Regions from separate parts of the Tardiphaga sp. 841_E9_N1_2 genome, predicted to be linked through region 1. Evidence: predicted binding sites of a transcription regulator. Region 1 holds the regulator's gene; each other region holds the start of a gene.
What was found. The regulator PhoB, encoded in region 1, activates phosphate uptake and scavenging genes when phosphate is short. The targets are predictions, from matches to a motif close to TGTCATNNANCTGTCAT.
Positions count from the first base shown of each region.

Region 1 (4,462 bases):
AAATGAGTGAGCTTTCTGTGTCGTCTGGCGTTCCTTCCGTCTCGATGCCGCCGCCGTCGGCCCTGCAGGGCGAGACCCGTCCCAAGGTCACCGTGCGCGACCTGAACTTCTACTATGGCGAACATCACGCCTTGAAGAAGATCAACCTGACTCTGATGGCGAACCGCGTAACCGCATTCATCGGCCCGTCGGGCTGCGGCAAGTCCACGCTGCTGCGCATCTTCAACCGCATGTATGATCTGTATCCCGGCCAGCGCGCCGAAGGTCAGCTCATGCTCGACAACCAGAACATTCTGGATCCGAAGCTGGACCTCAACCTGCTGCGCGCCCGCGTCGGCATGGTGTTCCAGAAGCCGACTCCGTTCCCGATGACGATTTACGAAAACATCGCCTTCGGTATCCGCCTCTACGAAAAGATCTCCAAGTCGGAGATGGACATCCGCGTCGAGAGGGCGCTGCGCGGCGGTGCACTCTGGAACGAAGTTAAGGACAAGCTCAACGCGTCGGGCCTCAGCCTGTCGGGCGGTCAGCAGCAGCGCCTGTGCATCGCGCGCACCATCGCGGTTCGGCCGGAAGTGATCCTGTTCGACGAGCCGTGCTCGGCGCTGGATCCGATCTCGACCGCGAAGATCGAGGAGCTGATCGACGAGTTGAAGGATCAGTATACGATCGCGATCGTGACCCATAACATGCAGCAGGCTGCCCGCGTCTCCGACAGCACGGCCTTCATGTATCTCGGCGAGTTGATCGAGTTCGATCAGACCAACAAGATCTTCACGTCGCCGACCGACCGCCGTACCCAGGATTACATCACCGGCCGCTTCGGCTGACGCGACATATTCGCGGGAGGAATTTGAGATGGCTTTTGAACACACCACCAAGGCTTTCGACGACGATCTGCAGGAGCTGACCCGTCTCGTCGCTGAGATGGGTGGCCTCGCGGAACGGCAGATCGTCGAATCCGTCGATGCGCTGATCCGCCGGGACGTCGCGCTCGGTGCGCGCGTCGTCGCCACTGACTCCGAGATCGACCAGTTGCAGCGCACGATCGAAGAGCGCGCCGTGCTGACCATCGCCAAGCGCCAGCCGATGGCTGTCGATTTGCGCGAGATCGTCGGCGCGCTGCGCGTCGCCACCGATCTGGAACGCATCGGCGATCTCTCCAAGAATATCGGCAAGCGCGTCAATGCACTCGACAGCGACTTCCATCCGCTGAAGCTGATCCGCGGCCTCGAGCATATGACCGACCTCGTGACCACCCAGGTCAAGGCCGTGCTCGACGCCTATGCCGCACACGATCTGCCCGCCGCGATGACGGTGTGGAAGGGCGACGAGGAGATCGACGCGATCTGCACCTCGCTGTTCCGCGAACTCCTGACCTATATGATGGAAGACCCGCGTAACATTTCGTTCTGTATCCACCTGATGTTCTGCGCCAAGAATATCGAGCGGATCGGCGACCATGCCACCAATATTGCGGAAACCGTGTTCTACATGATCGAGGGCCAGCAGATCCTCGACAAGCGCCCGAAGGGCGACATGACCACATTCGCGAATACGCCGACGGTCTGAAGCATGATCCGGAAAAGTGGAAGCCAGTCTTCCGCAAGGATCATGATTTAAAGACTTGTCGGACGTCACTGAGGGTATTGATCAAGATGGCTGTGAATGCACGCATTCTGGTTGTGGAAGATGAAGAGGCGCTAACGACGCTGCTTCGCTACAACCTCGACGCCGAAGGCTATGATGTTGAAACCGTCGCTCGCGGCGACGATGCCGACACCCGCTTGAAGGAGCGGGTGCCGGATCTCGTGGTGCTCGACTGGATGCTGCCGGGCCTGTCCGGCATCGAACTGTGCCGCCGCTTGCGCGCACGGCCCGAAACCAAGGCATTGCCGATCATCATGCTGACGGCGCGCGGCGAAGAGAGCGAGCGCGTTCGCGGTCTCGCCACCGGCGCCGACGACTACATCGTCAAGCCGTTCTCGGTGCCGGAGCTCCTGGCCCGCGTGAAGGGCCTGCTCCGTCGTGCAGCTCCCGAGCGTCTCGCCACCGTCCTGGCGTTTGGCGACATCGAACTCGACCGCGACAAGCGCCGCGTCGTGCGCTCAAGCCGTCCGATCGATCTCGGTCCGACCGAATATCGCCTGCTGGAGTTCTTCCTGGAACATCCGGGCCGCGTGTTCAGCCGCGAACAGTTGCTCGACAGCGTCTGGGGCCGCGACATCTATATCGACGAGCGCACCGTCGACGTGCATATCGGCCGCCTGCGCAAGCTGCTCAATCCCGCCGGTGAGCCCGATCCGATCCGCACCGTGCGCGGCGCCGGCTACGCGCTGGATGACCGCTTCGACAAGGCGGCGGAGTAGGTATCTTCCTTCTCCCCGCAAGCGGGGAGAGGTTAGAAGCCCCAAACAAAAAATGCCCGGCTCATCACCGGGCATTTTCATTTGGTTTAGATGCTTTCCAGCTCAGCGTGTCGGCTTTGGCACCGCGCGGCGGCGGTCGCTGGCTGGCTGATAGGCGATGCGCGAGTGATGTGCGCAATAGGGGGCGCCGGCCAGGGCCTTGCCACCGCAGAAGTAGAAGTCCGCGCTCGACGGATCGCCGATTGGCCAATGGCAGGTGGCTTCGTTGAGTTCGACCAGCGACAGGCGCTGGCTGATCGGCACGATGTTGTCATAGGCGATCGGGTCGGGCTCGGCCTCGATCTCGTAGTTATGGGCCAATGCTGTGTTGCCACGGGCCATCGGGCGGGCGACGCGCACCATCTGCTGCGCCGGGCGCGCCTTGCGCTGCCGCGGAGCTGCCGAGGAGGGGCTCTTGGCACGGCCGGACAGGCCAAGGCGGTGCACCTTGCCGATCACGGCGTTGCGGGTCACGTTACCGAGTTCCGCAGCGATCTGGCTGGCGGAAAGGCCGCCTTCCCAGAGTTTCTTCAACTGTTCGACGCGATCGTCGGTCCATGTCATTACCGTCATCGCCGTTTTCCCTTCGTGAGCGCCGGCCTGACCGGGCAGCGCTGCGAGTTGAGACTTCAAAAATCCCTGCGGTCAGAATCCTTTAGCGCTCACCGGGCGCGAATTTCGCGTCCGGCTGTTACGCCGCACTGGATGTGTCAAAAGGATCTACCGCCGCACGAGATGTCGTATCCGACGAGGCAAAAGCTACAATATGCCGTGACTCGCGCGCAAGAGTCGGGCATGCCGCGTCCACATGCTTCTGCAAATAAAGCTGCAAAATCGGCTTTTTCTGCGACTCCGTGTGACTCGAAAGCCGCAGTGCGCGGTTGACAGTCTTCACAGCACACATAGAATAATGCCCACGTGCCGCCCGAGAAGGGCGGCACGTTTCGTTTCTAGGGTCCGTTGTTCGATTTCGCACAGTTGTCATCGACGCGGCCGCAGTCTTTTCGATCGGATCGGTTATGACCAGCAACGCAACGTCTTCGCCCCTCTCTCAGGCTCACTTGCTGCCTGTTTTCGCGCGTGCGGATGTCGCTTTCGAGCGCGGTGAAGGCGCGTGGCTGATTGGAACCGATGGCGAGCGCTATCTCGATTTCACCAGCGGCGTTGCCGTGAACGCGCTGGGCCATGCGCACCCACATATGGTCGCCGCATTGCAGGAGCAGGCCACCAAGCTCTGGCATATGTCGAACCTGTTCAAGAGCCCGGACGGCGAGCGTCTCGCCGCCCGGCTGTGCGAACAGAGCTTTGCGGATTTCGTGTTCTTCGCCAATTCGGGTGCGGAAGCTATGGAATGCGCGATCAAGGTGACCCGCCACTATCATTTCTCCAAGGGCCATCCCGAGCGCACGCGCATCGTCACCTTTGAAGGCGCGTTCCATGGCCGCACCCTCGGCACGCTCGCCGCGACCGGCGCGGCCAAATATCTCGAAGGCTACGGCACGCCGCTCGACGGCTTCGATCAGTTGCCGCTCGGCGATATCGAAGCCGTTAAGAAGGCGATCGGTCCGAACACCGCCGGCATTCTCATCGAGCCGCTGCAGGGTGAGGGCGGCGTGCGTGCGCCGAGCAACGCGTTCTTCGGCGCGCTGCGCGAACTCTGCGACAAGAACGGCATCCTGCTGATCTTTGACGAAGTCCAGACCGGCATGGGCCGCACCGGCGAGTTGTTCGCCTATCAGCGCATCGGTGTGACGCCGGATGTCATGTCGCTGGCCAAGGCGCTCGGCGGCGGCTTCCCGATCGGCGCGTGCCTCGTCACGGCAGAAGCGGCCGAAGGCATGGCGCCCGGCTCCCATGGTTCGACCTTCGGCGGCAATCCGCTGGCGGTCGCCGCTGCGAATTCCGTGCTCGATATCATGCTGAAGCCCGGTTTCTTCGACCATGTGAAGAAGATGTCGCTGCTGCTGAAACAAAAACTCGCGGGCGTGGTCGACGGCCACCCTGATGTGCTCAGCGAAGTGCGCGGCGAAGGTCTTCTCATCGGCCTCAAGGCC
Region 1 covers NZ_JBPWQC010000001.1:4,848,419-4,852,880, forward strand. The annotation lists gene pstA (phosphate ABC transporter permease PstA) at 1-6, shown strand, start outside; gene pstB (phosphate ABC transporter ATP-binding protein PstB) at 3-830, shown strand; gene phoU (phosphate signaling complex protein PhoU) at 859-1,572, shown strand; gene phoB (phosphate regulon transcriptional regulator PhoB) at 1,665-2,369, shown strand; gene AB8A50_RS23270 (GcrA family cell cycle regulator) at 2,472-2,981, opposite strand; gene AB8A50_RS23275 (aspartate aminotransferase family protein) at 3,428-4,462, shown strand, end outside.

Region 2 (4,462 bases), 210 kb from region 1:
AAGGTACCGGGCTCGTCGCCCTTCTCGGTCGGATCGTTGGGGTTGTCGAGCTTCGGCCGCAGCGTCTCATAGTGGTCGGGCAGGCTGGCCGACATGATCGCGAGCCGCCGGCTGACATCGATGCGCGATGGATAGCCTTCGGCATCCGGCGCGGGATAGTTCGGGAAGCCGGCCTTCTCATAGACGCCAAGCCGTTCGCGCAGGGGCAGGTTTGACTCCTTGCTCATGTCGTCATTGACGGTGCCGACGAGGCTGTTGGGATGGCTGTGGTCGGAGACGACGAGGATGAGCGTGTCGTCGCCGCGCTTGGCTGCCCAGTCGCGGGCGAGCTTCACGGCATTGTCGAGCATGATGACGTCATAGACGGCGCGGTCCATGTCGAGCAGATGGGCGTATTTGTCGATCAGGCCCGACTCGACCATCAGGAAGAAGCCGTTGTCGTTGCGCGACAGGACCTTGAGCGCGCCATGCACCTGCTCGGTCAAATCAGGCTGCTGCGGAAATTTCTTCACGCCGCCGCCGCCGAGAAACTTGCGGTCCAGCACGCCGTCCATATTGCCGGGCGTGAAAAGTCCAAGCAGCTTGCGCGTCTCCGGCTTCTTGGCGAGGCCGTTCAGTTCGGGCGCCGTGGTCGCCACCGAATAACCGGCATCACGGAAGCGCGCGACATAGTCGACGTCATCCTTGCGCTTCGAGGTGGCGGCTGCCTGCGGCAGGAAATTCGCTGCGCCGCCGCCCATCAATACGTCCGGCTTGGCCGCAAGGAACTGCGCGACGATCTCGTCATAGGCCGCGCGGCGGCGGGTATGCGCGATCATCGCGGCGGGCGTCGCGTCCTCGACCTCGGTATTGGTGACGATGCCGATCGCCAGATCGAGCTTGCGCTTCGCGAGGCTGGTGATGGTTTCGACCTGCGGATCGTCGAACACATTCGCCGTGCGATCCGCATAGACGCCCATCGCATTGGTTGCGGTTTTGTGGCCGGTGGCATAGGCGCTGGCCGAATTCGCGGAATCGGTGATGATGGAATCGGAGCCCGCCGTTGCCACCATCGCCATATGTGGCATGTCGTCCATCGCGAGCTTGCCGCGGCTCTTGCCTTCGGCAATGCCCTTCGAAAGAATTCTGGCGCCGACGCGATGCGCCAGCGACATGCCGTCGCCGATAAACAGGATCACGTTCTTCGCCTTGCGCGGGCCGGTATCGTAGACGTTCCACGTCACCGCGCGGCTGCGCATGCCGTCGCTGACTTCGATCTTGTAAGTCCCAGCTCTATCGAGCGTCACGTCGCGCAGCAGCAGCGCGGACTGATCCTTGCCGTCTTCCTTCGCGATGTAATCAGCGGATTTGCCGAACGCTGCGGTCTGATCGGCGCCGTTGATCGTCACCTTGATGTCGGTGACCTGAACGAGTTCGGGAAACTCGACCTTGAAGTCGAATTTCGCGCCCGCGAGGATATCAGCGCGGTCGAGCGGGTAGATCGTCTGCGCTGGCAGCGATGCGCTCGTCAGCAACAGCGTTGCAGCGGTCACAATAAAGGTTCTCGTCATGATGGATATTTCCCCTAAGGCGCCCGACTTAGGGCGCGGGCCTGCATTACGACAGTTGGATGACTGGCAGGTGACGTGCGGCCGTGCCAACGGAACGGAGGCGAAAATGCTAGGTCTCATAGCTCCCGGAGCTCTCCAGATAACTGCAAAGCATATCTGCCAGGCCTTCCGCAAAAAATTCGATCTCGGCCGCTGATCGCGGGCGGATGGAAAAGTCCTTTCCTACTCCGCTCAAGGTCGAGGTGATGACATCGACGACGAGCGATCTCCTCTCCTCGGTCGCCGCTGGCAGTGCATGCGCGATGAAGGACGCGAATGTGCGTCGTCCTGCCGCTTTGGCCTTGCGGGATTCCGGAGCATCCCGATAGAGCGGCGCCGCGCCATCGAGCGCATGGCGAATGTCGGCTTCGTCGCATTCCGATTTGATGAAGGCATGGACCAGTTTGCGGAGACGCGCAGATGGCGATGCACTTTCATCCTCCAGAATCTGGCGGAGCATGTCGTTGGTGTCTCGCCATTCGTCGCTCTGCAAACGAAACAGGATCGACGCCTTGTTCGGGAAGTATTGATACAGCGATCCGACGCTGACACCGGCCTTCTCCGCCACGCGCGCCGTGGTGAAGCGCTGAAATCCCTCTTTCGCCAAAACCTGAATAGCAGCCTCGAGAATGGCGCTGACCAGCTCTTCGGAGCGTGCCTGTTGCGGATGTTTTCTCGAATGAATTGAAGGGCTTGTGCGACGTGCCATCTGCCGCCTCCGCAATGCGATTAGCGAATGCGAATAAATATTCGTATTTGCAGGAGGGCGCAATCAAGCGTCTCTTTTGCAGGAAATATCATGACCACACTCACGACGGATCCCGTCGGCCCCCTTCTCAAGCGTCTGTTTGAAGAAGCGGATGCCGCACGGTCCCGCACCAGCCAGGCCGTCGCCGACCTGTCTGAGGACGATCGGCAGCGGATGATGCAGAGCAAGACCGACTATGTCGATCTCTACAGCCGGTTCAGGGACGTTCCGCTTGCCGTGTCGCCCGCGACCGGTGCGCTGCTTTACATGCTGGCGCGATCTACCTGTGCTCGATCAATCGTCGAATTCGGCACATCGTTCGGGATCTCGACGCTGCATATGGCGGCCGCGCTGAACGACAATGGCGGTGGTAAGCTGATCACGAGCGAATTCGAGCCCTCGAAGATCATCATCGCGCGGCAGAATCTCGCCGAAGGCGGCCTGATCGATCTCGTCGAATTTCGTGCAGGCGATGCGTTGCAGACGTTGCGTGCCGATCTGCCCGATAAGATTGATCTGCTGCTGCTCGATGGCGCCAAGGCGCTCTATCCGGAAGTGCTTGCGATCGTCGAAAGCCGTCTCCAGCCCGGCGCTTTCGTCATCGCTGATAATGCGGATTACAGCCCTGATTATCTCGCTTATGTCCGCGATCCCGCGAACGGCTACCTGTCGGTCCCGTTCGGTGATGACGTCGAACTGTCGATGCGCGCGTAGCGATGAAGGTGCCAGACCTAGACGCGAGAGTAGGATGGGTTTTGCTTACGCTCAACCAATCCTACGCGTCATAACGCCACGGTCGTCAGTTCTTGTCGTTGTCCAGCTTCGGAATGTTCGAACCCTCGCCGGCCGATAGCAGACCCGTCTTCGCATAGAGATCCAGCTTGGCGCGGGTGTCGGTGATGTCGAGATTGCGCATGGTGAGCTGGCCGATGCGGTCGGCTGGCGTAAACGGCGCATCCTCGACCTTCTCCATGCTGAGCCGCTCCGGCGCGTAGGTCAGGTTGGGGCTCTCGGTGTTCAGGATCGAGTAGTCATTGCCGCGGCGCAGTTCGAGCGTCACTTCGCCGGTGATCGCGCGCGCGACCCAGCGCTGCGCCGTCTCGCGCAGCATCAAGGCCTGGGAATCGAACCAGCGGCCCTGATAGAGCAGCCGCCCGAGCTTCATGCCGCTCATGCGATACTGCTCGATGGTGTCTTCGTTGTGGATGCCGGTCACGAGACGCTCATAGGCGATGTGCAGCAGCGCCATGCCTGGCGCCTCATAGATGCCGCGGCTCTTCGCCTCGATGATGCGGTTCTCGATCTGGTCGCTCATGCCGAGGCCATGGCGGCCGCCGATGACATTGGCCTCGAGGAACAGCGCGACAGGATCGGTGAAGGTCTGGCCGTTCAGCGCAACGGGCTGGCCATCGACGAACCGCACCACGACCTTCTCTGCCTTGACGGCGCAGTCGTCGCGCCAGAACGGTAGGCCCATGATCGGATTGACGATCTTGATGCCGCTGTCGAGCTGTTCGAGTTCCTTGGCTTCATGGGTGGCGCCGAGCAGGTTGCTGTCAGTCGAATACGCCTTCTCGGCGCTCATCTTGTAGGCGAAGCCGTGGGCGGTCATGAAGGCCGACATTTCGGCGCGGCCGCCCAGTTCGTCGATGAATTGATCGTCGAGCCAGGGCTTGTAGATCTTCAACTCCGGATTGGTCAGCAATCCGTAGCGGTAGAACCGCTCGATATCGTTGCCCTTATAGGTCGAGCCATCGCCCCAGATATTGACGCCGTCTTCCTTCATGGCCGAGACCAGCATCGTGCCGGTGACGGCGCGCCCGAGCGGCGTGGTGTTGAAATAGGCGATGCCGCCGGTCGAGACATGGAAGGCGCCGGATTGAATCGCGGCAATGCCTTCGTGAACGAGTTGCGAGCGGCAATCGACGAGGCGCGCCTTCTCGGCGCCGAACTCCATCGCCTTGCGCGGAATCTCGTCGTAGTCAGCTTCGTCAGGCTGGCCGAGATTGGCGGTGTAGGCGAAGACCTTGGCGCCCTTCTGCTTCATCCAGAGCAGCGCCGCTGACGTGTCGAGACCGCCGGAGAAAGCGATGCCGACGTTTTTGCCCTTGGGCAGGCTCTTCAA
Region 2 covers NZ_JBPWQC010000001.1:4,641,172-4,645,633, forward strand. The annotation lists gene AB8A50_RS22340 (alkaline phosphatase) at 1-1,550, opposite strand, end outside; gene AB8A50_RS22345 (TetR family transcriptional regulator) at 1,660-2,298, opposite strand; gene AB8A50_RS22350 (O-methyltransferase) at 2,389-3,051, shown strand; gene argG (argininosuccinate synthase) at 3,137-4,462, opposite strand, start outside.
Region 2: the regulator PhoB is predicted to act here: its motif matches at 1,599-1,615, upstream of AB8A50_RS22340 (alkaline phosphatase).

Region 3 (4,462 bases), 700 kb from region 1:
GCTGGTCGAAGGCATCGCTGCTGAGCCCGGTACGTTCGACCATCCGCGCGCGCTTTGCCGGCTTTGAGATGCCGGCGATGTCCATATGATCGTTGAAGGCGAGCAGATCGATGCGGCCGGCCTGCAGCCAGCCGACGATCTCATCTTCGGCGTCGAGATTGAACGTCTCCTGCCGCAGATGGAAGCGCGTGTCGGAGGCGAGCTTCGGCCGCAGCGTCTCGATGGCATCCAGCAGCTTGCGGGCGTTCTCCGCGCCGCGCAGGCCTGGCTCCCAGGACCACGTGGTGCCGTGGAACACCGTGGTGATGCCATTGGCGATGGCCTGGCGGTCGCTGTCAATCAAGGCAACATCGACCGGGAAGTCGACGCCGGGGCGCGGCATCAACTGCCGCTCGAAGGCGTCGCCATGCAGATCGACGATTCCCGGCAGCACCAGCAGATCGGAGGCATCGAGGCCGAGCGCGCCATGGTGTGCATCCGATCCGATGTCCGCAATCACGCCATCCCCAATCTGCAGTGAGGTCTCGGCCATGTCCTGGCCGAGCAAAGTGCGTCCGCCGTCGATAAAGATATCCGTCATGTCACTGCCATCTGCCTGGGCGCCTTGACGCCTTTATACTTGCTCAGGAAATCCTCGACCGGGAGCTTGCGGAAATCCGGCAATGCCTGTCGTAGCATCTCGTGCTCCCAGTCCCACCAGGCGAGCTCCATCAGCCCATCTTCCACAGTTTCGGAAAACCGCCGCCGCACCGGCCGCGCCGGATTGCCGGCAACGATCGTATAGGGGGCGACGTCCTTGGTCACGATGGCGCCGGCGGCGATCACAGAACCAGTGCCAATCTTGCGGCCGGGCAGCACGATGGCGCCATGACCGAGCCAGACGTCATGGCCGATAGTGCAGTGATGCGCGCGGCGCCAGGCGAAGAAGTCGGCGTCGTCGCTCTCACCGGGGAAATAGGCGCTGGCGCGATAGGTGAAGTGGGCTTGCGTCGCCCGGTGCATCGGGTGATTGCCGGGATTGATCCGCGTCATCGCCGCAATCGAGCAGAACTTTCCGATCGTCGTGTAGGTGATCTGGCCGTCATTCACGACATATGAATAGTCGCCCATCGCCACTTCGTTGAGGATCGTGCGCGCGCCGACTTCGGTATAGGCGCCGAGCTCGGTATCGACGAGTTTCGCGGTGGGATCGACCGCTGGCGTGAGCGAGAGTTGTTTTCCGGCCATGTGACGCTCGTGCGACGGAAGAGGAATCGGTGGGTGATATATTAGAGTGTGCGCTGGCGCGCGGGCACCTCTTCGGTCGGTTTCGTGACGGTGTCGTGACGTTCACATGAATTCGGGCGTCCTTTTCCCGCAACGACGATAACCCGTATGCGCAGGGCACATGTCACATCATTGTTAAACGCGGGCGTTACCGGTGGCGATGTCTATTGTCATTGGAGTGCCTCATGCTGGTGGTGGATAAGCTGACGTGCCGTTTCGGCGCCAAGGCTGCCGTCGATAACGCGTCGTTCGAGATCAAGCCGGGCGCTTTCGTCGGCGTGATCGGCCGTTCCGGTGCCGGCAAGTCGACCATGCTGCGCATGATCAATCGCCTGTGCGAGCCGACCGAAGGCCGTATCGTATTTGATGGCGTGGATGTCACCGCGCTCAAGGGCCGCGATCTGCGCAAGTGGCGCGCGCGCTCGGCGATGATCTTCCAGCAGTTCAATCTCGTCGGCCGTCTCGACGTGCTGACCAATGTGCTGATGGGCCGCCTGGCCGAGATGCCGCAGTGGCGCTCGCTGACCCAGATGTGGCCCGAGGACGACCGTGCGCTGGCGATGTCGGCGCTGGAGCAGTTCGACATGGCGCAATACGCCTCGCAACGCGCCGATCAGCTCTCCGGCGGCCAGCAGCAACGCGTCGCCATTGCCCGCGCCCTCGTACAGCAGCCCGACATCATACTTGCGGACGAGCCGATCGCATCATTGGACCCGCGCAATACCCGCATCGTCATGGATGCACTGCTGCGCATCAACAAGCACTTCGGCATCACCGTGATGTGCAACCTGCATTCGCTCGATCTGGCGCGGACCTATTGCGATCGCCTGATCGGCATGTCCGCCGGCCGCGTCGTGTTCGATGGCGCGCCGTCCGCGCTCACCGAGCATATCGCCCGTGAACTCTACGATCTCGAAGCCGATGAGGTGATGGGATCGGCGCATATGCCGACGCCTGTCCGCGTTCCCGAATACGGTGTTGCTGCCGTCGCGTGATTGCAGTGCGTTGAAATTATCGCGGTGACGTCATCGTAACGATGGCATCGCCGCGATAGACGCGCCTTCTACCAAGAAAAAACGTTTCACCTCAGATCAAAACAGGGACTGTCATGATCAACCGCCGCTCCATTCTGCTCAGCGCCGCGGCGCTGGCTTTCGCCGCCACCTCGGCCTCGGCCCAGGATTACAAGGCCAAGTATCCGGAACTGACCTTCGCCATCATCCCGGCAGAAAACGCCTCGGGCGTCACCGAGCGTTGGGCACCCTTCGTCGCCTATCTGTCGAAAGAACTCGGCGTGAAGGTCAATTTGCGCATCGCCAATGACTACGCAGCCGTCATCGAAGGCCAGCGCTCCGGCAACATCCACATCGCCAGCTACGGCTCGGCCTCGTTCGCGCGCGCCCGCCTCACCGGCGTGAAGACCGATGCCTTTGCCAACGACATCAACATCGATGGCTCGACGGGCTATTACTCGGTGTTCTTCGTCAAGGCGAACAGCGCTTACAAGACCATCGACAATCTGAAGGGCAAGAATCTCGGTCTGGTCGATCCGAATTCAACCTCCGGCAACAACGTGCCGCGCTTCGAGCTGGACAAGATGGGCATCTCCGATGCCGACACCTATTTCAGCAAGGTCGTGTTCACCGGCAGCCACGAAAATGCGCTGCTGGCGCTGTCGCAGGGCACCGTCGATGTCGCCGCCAACCAGTGGACCAACGACAACGACTCGACGCTGCAGCAGATGCTGACCAAGGGCATGCTGAAGAATGCCGACGGCTCGGCGATGAAGAAGGAAGACTTCCGCATCATCCACAAGTCGGCCCCGATCATCAACGGCCCCTATGCCTATAGCTCCGACCTGCCCGAAGAGCTCAAGGTCGCCATCGCCAAGGCCTTCGTCGATGCACCGACCAAGGACAAGGCGGCTTTTGATCGCCTGTCGGACGGCCAGAAGAAGGGCTTCCATGCCGCGACCACCAAGGATTGGGACGCGACCATCGACCTGATCAAGTTCGTCGACGCGCTTCGTAAGAAGAAGGCGTCCTGATCGCCTGAGCATTGAAGGGAGCCGGATCAGCAATGGTCCGGCTCCTTTTCTGTGTTTGATCCTAGATAGGCCCGCACATCATGTCCGCCGCCGTTTCCATCCTTCCGGCTCCGCAGCTCGCTGCGCTGAACGATGCCTACCGCAAGGCGGTTGCGCGCCGGCGGTTGCGCACGCTGTTCGTCGTGGTGGCCTGCTTTGCAGCGCTGTTCGTCGCGGCGCTGGGCGCCGAGGTTAATCTCAGGACCTTCATCGAGAAGATCGGTAACTTCGGCAGCTATTTCGATCGCATCTTCACGCTCGAAGCCGGCACCCGGGTCTGGACAGACGTCAATGAATGGTTCTGGGGTTGGAAGAAGTGGCTGTCGCTGCTCGGCGAGACCGTGCTGATCAGCTATGTCGGCACGCTGATCGGTGCTGTGCTGGCCTTCGGGCTCAATTTTCTCGCGGCCGAGAACACTGCGCCCTCAGTGCCGCTGCGCTTTGCCGTGCGCCGCTTCATGGAATTCTGCCGGACCGTGCCGGATATCGTGTTCGCGCTGATCTTCGTCATCGCCTTTGGCCTTGGCCCGATGGCCGGCGTGTTGGCCATTGCGATCCACTGCGTTGGGGCGCTCGGCAAGCTCTATGGCGAGATCGTCGAGAATATCGACATGAAGCCGGTGGAAGGCATTCGCTCGACCGGTGCGGGCTGGGTCGACTGCATGCGCTTTGCCGTGTTGCCGCAGGTCGCGGCGGGCTTTGCGAGCTACACGCTGCTGCGCTTCGAGATCAATGTGCGTGGTGCCTCCGTGATGGGCTTCGTCGGCGCCGGCGGCATCGGCCAGGAACTCGTCGTTGCTGTCAGAAAGTTCTATTATTCCGACGTCAGTGCGATCCTGCTGATGATCATCGTCACGGTCTTCGTCATCGACATCGGCACGGGCTGGCTGCGCGGCCGTCTGTTCGGCAAGGAAGCCAGATCATGAACAGGCAGCCTGACATCAATACCCCCGCATTGCGCGGGCGCTATCCCGATGTCTTCAACCGCCCGATGGCCTCGCGCGCTGGCGTGCCCGCCATCCTGGTCGCGGCGCTGGCGCTTTTCATCTTCGGGCTCAATGAACTCGATTTCTCGCCGGCGCGGATGTGGACCGGCCTGCGCGAACTCGG
Region 3 covers NZ_JBPWQC010000001.1:5,549,407-5,553,868, forward strand. The annotation lists gene AB8A50_RS26575 (alpha-D-ribose 1-methylphosphonate 5-triphosphate diphosphatase) at 1-580, opposite strand, end outside; gene AB8A50_RS26580 (chloramphenicol acetyltransferase) at 577-1,227, opposite strand; gene phnC (phosphonate ABC transporter ATP-binding protein) at 1,452-2,261, shown strand; gene phnD (phosphonate ABC transporter substrate-binding protein) at 2,375-3,313, shown strand; gene phnE (phosphonate ABC transporter, permease protein PhnE) at 3,394-4,278, shown strand; gene phnE (phosphonate ABC transporter, permease protein PhnE) at 4,275-4,462, shown strand, end outside.
Region 3: the regulator PhoB is predicted to act here: its motif matches at 1,312-1,328, upstream of phnC (phosphonate ABC transporter ATP-binding protein).

Region 4 (4,462 bases), 540 kb from region 1:
GATAGTGCGGGTGTTCTTCATTACCGCTGCCTCGTTCGGTGCGCTGAGCCTTTACGGCTACACTACCAAGCGTGACATGACGGGCATGGGCTCGTTCCTGCTGATGGGTCTGTTCGGCATCATCATCGCGAGCGTCGTGAACATCTTCGTGGCGTCGTCGATGCTGCAGTTCATCGTGTCGGTTGTCGGCGTGCTGATCTTCGCGGGCCTCACTGCCTACGATACCCAGCGGTTGAAGAACGACTACATCTACGGTTACGCCTCGCAGGGCGGCGATATCGCCGAGCGCGCGGCGATCACCGGTGCCCTGTCGCTCTACTTGAACTTCATCAACCTGTTCACGCTGCTGCTGCAGCTGCTCGGACAGCGCGAATAAGCTCAGAGCATAGAGACGATCTTAGCCCCGGCCGAAAGGCCGGGGCTTTTCTTTTGGGCGGAGCAAAAATAGTCTCAGCGCCATGTCCGATATTGAAATCAGGCCCGCCACGGCGGCAGATCTGCCCGCGATCACCGGGATCTATGCCGAGGCGGTGCAGTTCGGCACGGCCACGTTCGAACTGATCCCGCCAGATTTGGCCGAGATGACGCGGCGTTTCGAGGGGATGGTGAGCGGGGGCTATCCGTATCTCGCGGCTGTGCTGGAAGGCCGGGTTGTCGGCTATGCCTATGCCAGCGCGCATCGCCCGCGACCGGCCTATCGCTTTACCGTCGAGAATTCGATTTATCTCGATCCGAAAGCCCAACGGCGAGGCGTTGGCGGCAAACTTCTCGCGCGGCTGATCGCCGAATGCGAGAGCCGCGGCTACCGCCAGATGGTCGCCGTGATCGGTGACAGCGCGAATGCCGGCTCCATCGCGGTTCATCGCAATGCCGGATTTCAGATGGTTGGGGTGCATACCGATGTCGGGTTCAAGTTCGATCGCTGGCTTGATACCGTTTCGATGCAGCTCGCACTTGGCGACGGCGCCCGCACGCTGCCCTGACGCTCTGCGAATCGATTACACCACCGCCAGCTTGCGATCGATCACCAGGAGCACGCGGTCGAGTTCCTGGCCGCGGCGCAGAATCATGCCGCTGGCCGAAATCACGCTATACATGCCCTGCTTGCGCGCCAGTCGCGGATCTTTCTCGATGCGATAGAGCGGCACTTCCGACGAGCGGCGGAACACCGAGAACACCGCGCGGTCGCGCAGAAAGTCGATGGCGTAATCGCGCCACTCGCCGTCGGAGACCATACGGCCGTACAGGTTGAGGATGCGACTGAGCTCAAGGCGATTGAAGCTGACGACGGGTGCGGCGGCGGCAGAGCCCGTCGCCGCGCGATTCTCGGTGGGCTCAGTATCTCCCGGAATCACATTCATGCAGCGCCTCCTGTCATATCGTCGACATGATCGCGCCGACCGCGGTCCTCTGCAAGGGCCGATCCGCAGGCCCGATGGTAGAAATTTCCCGTCACGGGAACGTCAGGTGAATCTTATTGCCGCCAAATTTTGGCCCATCGGGCGCCCTTCTGGATTGCGACAAGAAGATACTGCGTCGGGTCCGGTTCTTCCGGTCTCGGATTCCTCAGCCCCCAGCCCCCCGCGGTCGTTGGGATCGGACCCTGCGCAGGAAGTTAATCCCCACTGGGCCAACGCAAGTTGGTCCTTTTCTTTTTGGTGGATGCTTTTGCGAGACCATCAAACGTCATTGCGATAGGCGAAGCGACGAAGCAATCCAGTCTTCGCCGAGGGCTCACAATGGTGCGGGCATGCCACGCGTAAGCGCAGCAGCAGCCGAAGTTATCAATCTGAAGACTTACTGTAGCGACGTATAGGCCGCGCCGCGCATCGCGCCGGGCTTGTCGCGCGTGCCGTCTTGCACATAAACGACGGCGGCATCGACACCATCCCTGGAGATGTTCTCCAGCGGCAGAGTCCAGTTGGCGGCGTTGCCGGTCCAGTCACCGACCTTCAGCCAGTTCCGGACGACATTGTAGTAGGTCAGTTGCTTGCCGCGATTCTCGCCGCGCCCGACCGTGATCGGCACTGCCTTCGACACGGAACAGATCCAGACTTCGCCATGCGCCGTATCCGGCGCATTGCTCGATGCGGCAACGGACACGTTGACGTGTTTGCCGGAAACCGACATCGACACCGGCACCGTCATCACGGTGCCTTTCTTGGTTTCGCTGATCGCGCCCTGGATACGATCGGCATCGCTGCCGATCACCTGAGTGGCGCCGTTGACGACGACTTGCGGCGTGTAGACGTCGCGATCGCCGCGCATCTGTGAATAGGCCTTCTGCCGCGCGCTGAAACGCGAGTCGGCCAGCGTGTCCTTCCAGCCCAGGTAGTCCCAGTAGTCGATCGGCATGCTCAATGCGATCACGGATGGGTCTTTGGCGAGGTCGCCGATGATCTTGTCTGCAGGCGGGCAGGACGAGCAACCTTGCGAGGTAAACAGTTCCACCACGGCCCTAGGCTGGGCCAGCGCGCTACCGCTTGCTGCAATGGCGGCGCACACGCTGAGCGCGCCGGTCCACTGCGATATGCCGCCAAAGGATTTCATGAGGTTTTGCCACGCTCGAGGTGAGACACATAACAGACGGTGTCGCACATTGGTGTCGCTAACACGTTCATGCCCTCAAACGCCAGAAGGCGGCCCTTCATAGGCCGCCTTCTGTTCACTAGCCACTCACTTCGCGGTGAGGCACTACGTCACACCACGTATGGGCGTCAGGCTGCAAGCTGACGCAGCACGTAATGCAGGATGCCGCCATTGCGGTAATATTCGAGCTCGTCCAGCGTATCGATGCGGCAGAGCAGCGTCTCCTTGTGGAGTGAGCCATCGGCCGACACGATTTCTGCCACCATCTGCTGGCGCGGCTTGATGTCGCCCGTCAGGCCGCGGATCGTGACCTTCTCGTCGCCCTTGAGGCCGAGCTTCTTCCACGATGAGCCGTTCTCGAAGGTTAGCGGCAGAATGCCCATGCCGACCAGATTGGATCGGTGAATACGTTCGAAGCTTTCGGTAATCACGGCGCGAACGCCGAGCAGACGGGTGCCCTTCGCAGCCCAGTCGCGCGACGAGCCGTTGCCGTATTCGGCGCCGCCGAACACGACCAGCGGCACCTGCTCGGCCTGGTACTTCATCGCGGCGTCGTAGATCGACATCGCTTCGCCATCGGGCCAGTGCTTGGTCATGCCGCCTTCCGGTACGTTGCCGTCAGCACCCTGCATCATGAAGTTCTTGATGCGGATATTGGCAAAGGTGCCGCGCATCATCACTTCGTGGTTGCCGCGGCGCGTGCCGTACTGGTTGAAGTCGGCCGGGCGCACCTGATGCTCCGACAGATACTTGCCGGCGGGCGAGGTGAGCTTGATCGAACCGGCCGGCGAGATGTGGTCGGTGGTGATCTTGTCGCCGAACAGAGCCAGGATGCGCGCATCGACGATGTCGGTGGTCGGCTCCGGCTCCTTCTTCATGCCTTCGAAGTAGGGCGGGTTCTGCACATAGGTCGAACCCATGTTCCACTTGTACGTCTCGCTCTCGACCGTCTTGATCTTGCGCCAGTTGGCATCGCCGTCGAACACGTTTGCGTACTTCTTCTTGAAGATCGTCGACGTCACGTACTTCTTGATGAAGGCGTTGATATCCTTCGTGGTCGGCCAGATGTCTTTCAGGAACACCGGCTTGCCATCCTTGCCTTCGCCGATCGGCTCGACCGCTAGATTCTTGGTCACCGTACCGGCAAGTGCGTGCGCGACGACCAGCGGCGGCGAGGCGAGATAGTTTGCCTGCACGTCCGGCGAGACGCGACCCTCGAAGTTACGGTTGCCCGAAAGAACCGCTGCGGCAACGATGCCGTTGTCGTTGATCGACTTCGAAATCTCCGGCGGCAGCGGGCCGGAATTGCCGATACAGGTGGTGCAGCCGAAGCCGACGAGGTTGAAGCCGATTTTGTCGAGATCGAGCTGCAAGCCGGAATTGGCGAGATATTCAGCGACGACCTGCGAGCCCGGCGCCAGCGAGGTCTTCACCCACGGCTTGGTCTTGAGGCCCTTGGCCACGGCGTTACGTGCCAGCAGGCCGGCGGCGATCAGCACGCTCGGATTCGAGGTGTTGGTGCAGGAGGTGATGGCAGCGATCACCACGTCGCCATGGCCGACATCGAAGTTCTTGCCCTCGACCGGAAAGCGCGCGTTGTGGTTATCCGGCTTCTTGTATTCGGTGGTTAGCGCGGCAGAGAAGCCTTCGGCGATGGCGGGCAGTGCGACGCGGCCTTCCGGACGCTTCGGGCCGGCCATCGAGGGTACGACGTCGCTGAGATCGAGCTTCAGCGTTTCGGTGAACACCGGATCGGGCGACTTGGCGGTACGGTACAGGCCCTGCGCCTTGGCATAAGCGGCAACCAGTGCGACACGCGCCGATTTGCGGCCCGAAGTTTTCAGATAGTCGATGGTGGCGGCATCGACCGGGA
Region 4 covers NZ_JBPWQC010000001.1:4,307,831-4,312,292, reverse strand. The annotation lists gene AB8A50_RS20715 (Bax inhibitor-1/YccA family protein) at 1-376, shown strand, start outside; gene AB8A50_RS20710 (GNAT family N-acetyltransferase) at 459-983, shown strand; gene AB8A50_RS20705 (DUF2794 domain-containing protein) at 999-1,361, opposite strand; gene AB8A50_RS20700 (DUF1223 domain-containing protein) at 1,798-2,550, opposite strand; gene acnA (aconitate hydratase AcnA) at 2,718-4,462, opposite strand, start outside.
Region 4: the regulator PhoB is predicted to act here: its motif matches at 1,373-1,389, upstream of AB8A50_RS20705 (DUF2794 domain-containing protein).